Regions from separate parts of the Sphingomonas silueang genome, predicted to be linked through region 1. Evidence: predicted binding sites of a transcription regulator. Region 1 holds the regulator's gene; the other holds the start of a gene.
The links. The regulator LexA, encoded in region 1, represses DNA repair genes until DNA is damaged. The targets are predictions, from matches to a motif close to GTTCCNCNCTTGTTCT.
Positions count from the first base shown of each region.

Region 2: a site for LexA is predicted at 1,201-1,216, ahead of ABLE43_RS16975 (ImuA family protein). Genes of this name have one in related genera too.

Region 1 covers NZ_JBDZDK010000020.1:51,097-54,336, forward strand. Annotated here, with positions in the region: gene ABLE43_RS16445 (alpha-glucuronidase family glycosyl hydrolase) at 1-1,131, shown strand, start outside; gene lexA (transcriptional repressor LexA) at 1,327-1,995, opposite strand; gene ABLE43_RS16455 (molybdopterin molybdotransferase MoeA) at 2,049-3,227, opposite strand.
Region 2 covers NZ_JBDZDK010000022.1:6,584-9,823, reverse strand. Annotated here, with positions in the region: gene ABLE43_RS16990 (SOS response-associated peptidase) at 1-28, opposite strand, end outside; gene ABLE43_RS16985 (HU family DNA-binding protein) at 75-344, opposite strand; gene ABLE43_RS16980 (hypothetical protein) at 386-562, shown strand; gene ABLE43_RS16975 (ImuA family protein) at 1,409-1,996, shown strand; gene ABLE43_RS16970 (Y-family DNA polymerase) at 1,911-3,240, shown strand, end outside.

The sequences.
Region 1 (3,240 bases):
ATGTGGCGGGCGTTCGTCTATGCCAGCGAGAAGCCCGAGGACCGGGTGCGCCAGGCCTATAGCGAGTTCGCGCCGCTCGACGGCCGCTTCGCCGACAATGTGATCGTGCAGGTCAAGAACGGCGCGATCGATTTCCAGCCGCGCGAGCCGTTCCACCAGCTGTTCGGCGCGATGCCGCGCACGCCGCTGATGATGGAAGTGCAGATCACCAAGGAATATCTGGGGTTCGCGACCCATCTCGCCTATCTCGGCACGATGTGGGAGGAGGTGCTCCGGAGCGATACGTTCCGCCCGCGCCGGGGCACGACCGTCGCCGACGTGCTGGCGCGGCCCGGCGGGCTGACCGGCATGGCGGGGGTGGCGAACATCGGCACCGATCGCAACTGGTCGGGATCGCAGTTCGACCAGGCCAACTGGTACGCCTTCGGGCGGCTGGCGTGGGACCCGCAGGGGTCGGCGGCGGACATCGCGCACGACTGGGCGGCGCAGACCTGGGGGCCGGCCCCGGCCACGCCGATCGTCGGCATGATGCTGCGGTCGCGCGAGGCGGTGGTCAATTACATGATGCCGCTGGGGCTCAACCATCTGTTCGCCACCGGGCATCATTACGGACCGGGGCCATGGGTGGACGACCTGCCGCGCGAGGACTGGAACCCGGTCTATTTCCACAAGGCCGACCGCGGCGGCATCGGCTTCGACCGGACGCGCACCGGCAGCGATGCGGTGGCGCAATATGCCCCGGCGCTGGCGAAGATGTGGGGCGATCCGGACCGGGTGCCGGAGCGGCTGCTGCTGTGGTTCCATCATGTGTCGTGGGACCGGCGGATGGCATCGGGGCGGACGCTGTGGGCGGAACTGGTCGCGCACTATGACCGGGGCGTGGCCGAGGTGGCGGCGATGCAGGCGACCTGGGCGGGCCTGCAAGGACAGGTCGATCCGCAGCGCTTCGCCGAGGTCGGCCAGTTCCTCGCCATCCAGCGCGGCGAGGCGCAGTGGTGGCGCGACGCCTGCATCGCTTACTTCGCGGAGGTTTCGGGCCGACCGCTGCCGCCGGGCGTGGTGCCGCCGCCGCAGCCGCTCAGCTATTACAAGGCGATCCGCACCCCGTACGCACCGGGGAACGGCAAATGACGGCACGGGCCGGGCGCGATCCCGGCCCAAAGTTTGCGCCAGGGTCTGATCCACTTGCGTGGAAGCGGTGCCGGCCCGCTCCCCCACCCGGCCACCCATCCAGGATACGCTGTGGGTGGCCGGGTGGGGAGCGGGCCGGTACCGCCCTGATCCAGCGTTGCTGGATCAGACACGCATGCGTGGTATGCGCCGCGGTCAGTAGCGGCGCAGCAGCCCGGCGAGCTTGCCCTGCACCCGCACCTGTTCGGGGCGATAGCGCTGCGGATCGTAGCTGCGGTTGGCGGGATCGAGCCGGATCATCGCCCCTTCGCGGCGGAAATATTTCAGCGTCGCCTCGCTGTCCTCGATCAGCGCCACGACGATCTCGCCGTCGCGCGCGGTTTCGGTGCGGCGGACGAGGGCATAGTCGCCATCGAGGATCCCCGCCTCGACCATCGAGTCGCCCGCGACTTCCAGCGCATAATGATCGCCCGCGCCCAGCAGCGCGGCGGGCACGGGGAGCGTCGCCTGTCCCTCGATCGCCTCGATCGGCAGACCGGCGGCGATGCGGCCGTGCAGCGGCAGTTCGACCACGTCGTTGGCGGGCGCGGGCAGGCCGCGCTGCGGCGCGACCTTTGCCGCGGGCTTCTTCGCCGGAGCGGCGACCGGGCGGTCGGGCATGCGCAGCACTTCCAGCGCGCGGGCACGATTGGGCAGGCGGCGGATGAACTCGCGTTCCTCCAGCGCGCTGATGAGGCGATGGACCCCCGACTTGGACTTCAGGTCGAGCGCGTCCTTCATCTCCTCGAACGAGGGGGAAACGCCGGTCGCCTTCAGCCGGTCGTCGATGAAGCAGATCAGCTCGTGCTGCTTACGGGTCAGCATAAAGTCCTCCGTCGGAACAGACGTGGAACCAATAGGAAACGATTTTCTTGCCGTCAAGCGAGTTGCAGGATTTCCGCCGAGTCGCCCGCCTCCGCCGCCGGGGCATGGGGGGCGCGGACGATCAGGCAGTCCGACCGGGCCAGCGTGCGCAGCATCGAACTGTCCTGGATCGCGGCGGTCGATGCCTGTCCGTCGATCAGCGTCGCGCGCAGATAGTCCTGCCGCGCGCCGTTGGGGGGGAGCGGATGGGCGAGGGTGGCGGTGAGCGGGCGGGGCAGCGGATCGGCGGCCCCGGCGATCCGCGCGACCAGCGGGCGGACGAACAGCAGCGCGGTGATGCACGCCGACACCGGATTGCCCGGCAGCCCCAGCACCGCCGCATCGCCCAGCCGCCCGGCGAGCATCGGCTTGCCCGGCCTGAGCGCGATCCGCCAGAAATCGAGGGTGCCGCCCGCCGCGACGAGGGCGGGCTTGACCAGATCGTGATCGCCGACCGACGCCCCGCCGGTCGTGACCAGCAGGTCGGCGTCGACGCTGCGGAACGCGGCTTCCAGCGCGTCGATCCGGTCGGGCAGGATACCCATGTCGACCCGCTCGACCGGCAGGTCGGCGAGCAGCCCGGCCAGCATCAGGCAGTTGGTTTCGGGCAGCTGGTCGGGGCCGATCGCGCTTCCCGCCGGGACCAGTTCGTCGCCGGTGGCGGCGATGGCGACGCGCACCCGCCGCCCGACGTTCAGCGTCCCATGCCCGCCGATCGCGGCCACCGCGGCGCGGGCCGGGGTGATGCGCTCGCCCGCTGCGATCAATATGTCGCCTTCGCGGAAGTCCAGCCCGGCGCGGCGGACGTTGCCTCCGCGCACCGGGCCTTCACCCGCGAGCAGCAGCCGGTCGCCGTCGCGCGCGGCTTCCTCCTGCACCAGTACGCAGTCGGTGCCGGGGGGCATGGCCGCGCCGGTGAAGATGCGGGTGGCCTGTCCGGGAGCGACGGTGCCGCCGAACGAGGCTCCGGCAGCGGATTCGCCGATCACCTCCCATGGGCCGGGCAGGTCGTCGAAGGCGATGGCATAGCCGTCCATCGCCGACAGCGGGCGCGCGGGCTGGGTGCGCAGCGCCACCACATCGGCGGCGGTGTAGCGACCGATGGCGTCGGCGATAGCGATCGTTTCGGTTTGAAGGGGGCGGCCGAGGGACAGGACGCGCGCCTGGGCCTCGGCGACGGGGAGCAGGGTCATGGCGTGGCCTTTA
Region 2 (3,240 bases), on a different contig from region 1:
TTGCCGTCAGCCTGTACCGATTACACATCCGCGCCTCCTGTCGGCGCCGGCGACCGATCGCCGGCGCATGCTCGTCAGAGCTTGTCCTTCAGGCCCTTGGCGGCGGTGAACGACACCTTCTTCGACGCCGCGATCGTCATGGCTTCGCCGGTCGCCGGGTTGCGGCCCTGACGCTCCGGCCGATCCTTGACGGCGAACTTCCCGAAGCCAGGGATCGAGACTTCATCGCCCTTCGCTGCCGCGTCCGCGATCTGATCGAAAACCGCCGTGATCGCCTTCTTGGCATCGGCCTCGCTCGAACCCGTCGACGCTGCGACGCCCTTGGCCAGCTCACTCATGTTCATGTTATTCATGCTCCCTAGGAAAACGATCGGGATCCTTACCCATGACGAGCGACGACACAAAGACCGTGCTGGATGACGTGAACGCCCGGGCGGTTGCGCTGATGCTCGACAAGCTCGAGGACCACGACGTCACCTTGATCTATGAGACGGTCGGCGGGGTAGGGCCGATCGCTGACCTCGCTGCGGACGCGATGCATGCCAGGAACATCGATTTATAGGTGCCGGACGTTGGTGCGGCTAGATCGCGACGACGGCTCCCGTCACGTTGGTTGGTTCCCCAAGGTCCACTGATACGGCTTCCGATCGAACGCCTGACACCGCGATTTGTCTGACTGCGGCATAGGGATGCGGAGGTACTCGACCGATTGCGCCTGCCGCTGGATGGTCAACCTCACACGGTTGCACCCATGCGAGGGAGGGTCACTTTCCGCGACTACGGTCTCCGCATTCCACGACCTGATCGGGTATTCGTCGGTATGCAGGAATACGGACCGCGCGGCGCCAAGGTTCGATAGATCGGCGATGCGGCAGGAGCCTTGGCCTCGCCGGCACTCGATGTGCAGGAAGGTCCGGCCGTCCATATCTGGACCCACGAGCGTTCCCTCGGCCGAGATGAACCCGGTGTCGCTCGCCCGGTCGTCCCTGTCGTCATAGAAGGTCTTCGGCGCGTACCGGACGGGCCGATCCTCAGCCTTCTTCAAGAGCCAAAGGGACGCCGCAACCCCGATAACGGCAGCTGTCCCGAACCCAGCGGCGAAGCTCCGAACACTCAAGCGACGATCCCCCGTACCTCCCCGTGACCGGGTACAATGCGCTGAACCGATCGAGATGGGCTTGACCAACGCGGCTCGGTAACGGAACATAAAGGGAACGAGTAGAGTCTAACCCTTATGCCTGCCGCCCTTGATTCATCAGCGCCGACCATAGCGCATCTTCGGACGATCGCCACACCCGCGACCGACTTCCGCATCATGCCTTTCGGCGTCGACGCGATCGACGGGCGGCTTGGGGCAGGGGGCCTTCGCGCTGGCGCGCTACACGAGGCGACAGCGCAGAGTGCCACGATGGTCGACGACGCGGCAACGACGCTCTTCCTCGCCAGCATCGCCGCGCGTGAAGCTGCTGCGACAGGCGGGCCAGTGTTGTGGGCGAGCTGCCGCGCTGACCTGTATGCGCCGGCGCTGGAGCAGATTGGGCTCCCGGCTGCGGCCGTGATCCACGCCCAACCGCGCGACGACGCGGCCCTTCTGGCAGTGATCGAGGACGCGGTGCGCGACGGCACACCGTCTGCCATCGTCGCGGAGGCGAGCAAGGTTTCCATGGTGGCAACACGCCGCCTGCAGTTGGTCGCGGCCGAGGCTGACATGCCGGTCCTGCTTTTGCGCCGTCGACGCGGTCTCAACGAGGATCCAATTGCCCAACCATCTGCGGCCTGGACCCGCTGGCGGATCGGCACCGCACCGTCTGAGCGGCTTGAGGTCGCGGGTGTAGGAAGGGCGAGATGGGCGGTGGAGTGCGCTCGCCAGCGTGGGGGTGAGGGGTTCTCCCTGATTGTGGAGGGCAGCGATGAGACGGGTCGTCTCGCTGTTCCTGCCGGACTTAGCCATCGAGCGGCTGAGACGGTTGGAACGGTCCGCTTCGCAGCAGCCTGAACGGCCTGTCCTCGAGCTGCCGGTAGATGACGACCCCGGCTCCTGTTCGGTGCCGCGGGGCGGCGGTTGGCGGCCAGGTGCGCGGTGGGCACGCGAAGGCCTGCCTTCCCGCGCCGACGTCGAGACGCAGATCGCGGCGCTGCCAACGCATGCGCAGCCGCCTATGCGCGAGCTTGGCCGGCGATCGGAGGCAGCAAGCCACCCTTATAAGACCGTGATCGCAGGGCATCAGGCGCCAAAAGCATCGCCGTTGGATATTAAAACCCATGGCTTTCCACCCTTGGCGCTTATCGGGAAGGCTGGCCGGCGCGAGGAGGTGGTTGCTGCCTGCGAAGGCGCACGGGCGCTTGGCATCCATCCCGGCATGGCTGCGACCCATGCACGCGCGCTCGTATCGGATCTCGATTTCCGTCCGGCCGAGCCGGAGGCTGATGCTGCACTCCTCGACCGCTTGGCACTGTTCGCGGTTCGGCGCTGGTCGCCGATTGCTGCTGTCACGCCCGCCGATGGGCTCTGGATCGACCTTGCTGGCTGCGCGCATCTGCATGGTGGTGAGGAGCGGTTCTGCAGGCGGCTGATCGCCTTCTGCCGTCGTGCCGGCTTCACCGCACGCGTGGCCGTCGCTGATACGGCAGGGGCGGCCCATGCCCTCGCTCGCTTCGGCCACAGCGAGCTGACCCGCGTCGAGCCGGGTGCAACCGCCAGTGCGATCTCGCCGCTGCCGATCATCGCCTTGCGCTTGGCGCCGAGCGCCATCAGCGCTGCCAAACGCTTCGGCTTCGAGACAGTAGCGGATCTGCTGCCGGTCGCGCGTGGGCCACTGGCGCGTCGGCTCGGTCTGCCGGCAATCACGCGTCTGGACCAGGCGCTCGGCGCCGTGGCCGAGCCAATCACCCCGCGCGAGGATGCCGAAGTTCCGATAGTCGAGCGTCGCCTCCTTGAGCCGATCGGCACGGCCGAGGCGATCGAACAAGTCATGGGCGACCTGCTGAGTGACCTTGCGCAGGTCCTGCAGGCGCGAGGCTTGGGCGCACGAGCGCTCCGCCTCACGGCCTTGCGCGTCGACGGCACGGAACAGGTCGTGGGCGTCGGCACGTCGCGCCCGACGCGCGAGGTATCGCACCTCCTCAGGCTCCTGAAGCTCAGGATCGAGCGGATCGACCCTGGCATGGGCCTCGAGCAATTCTGGCTGGTCGCGCCGCATACCGAACCGCTGGATGCGGTCGACCTTGGCGCCGTCCTCG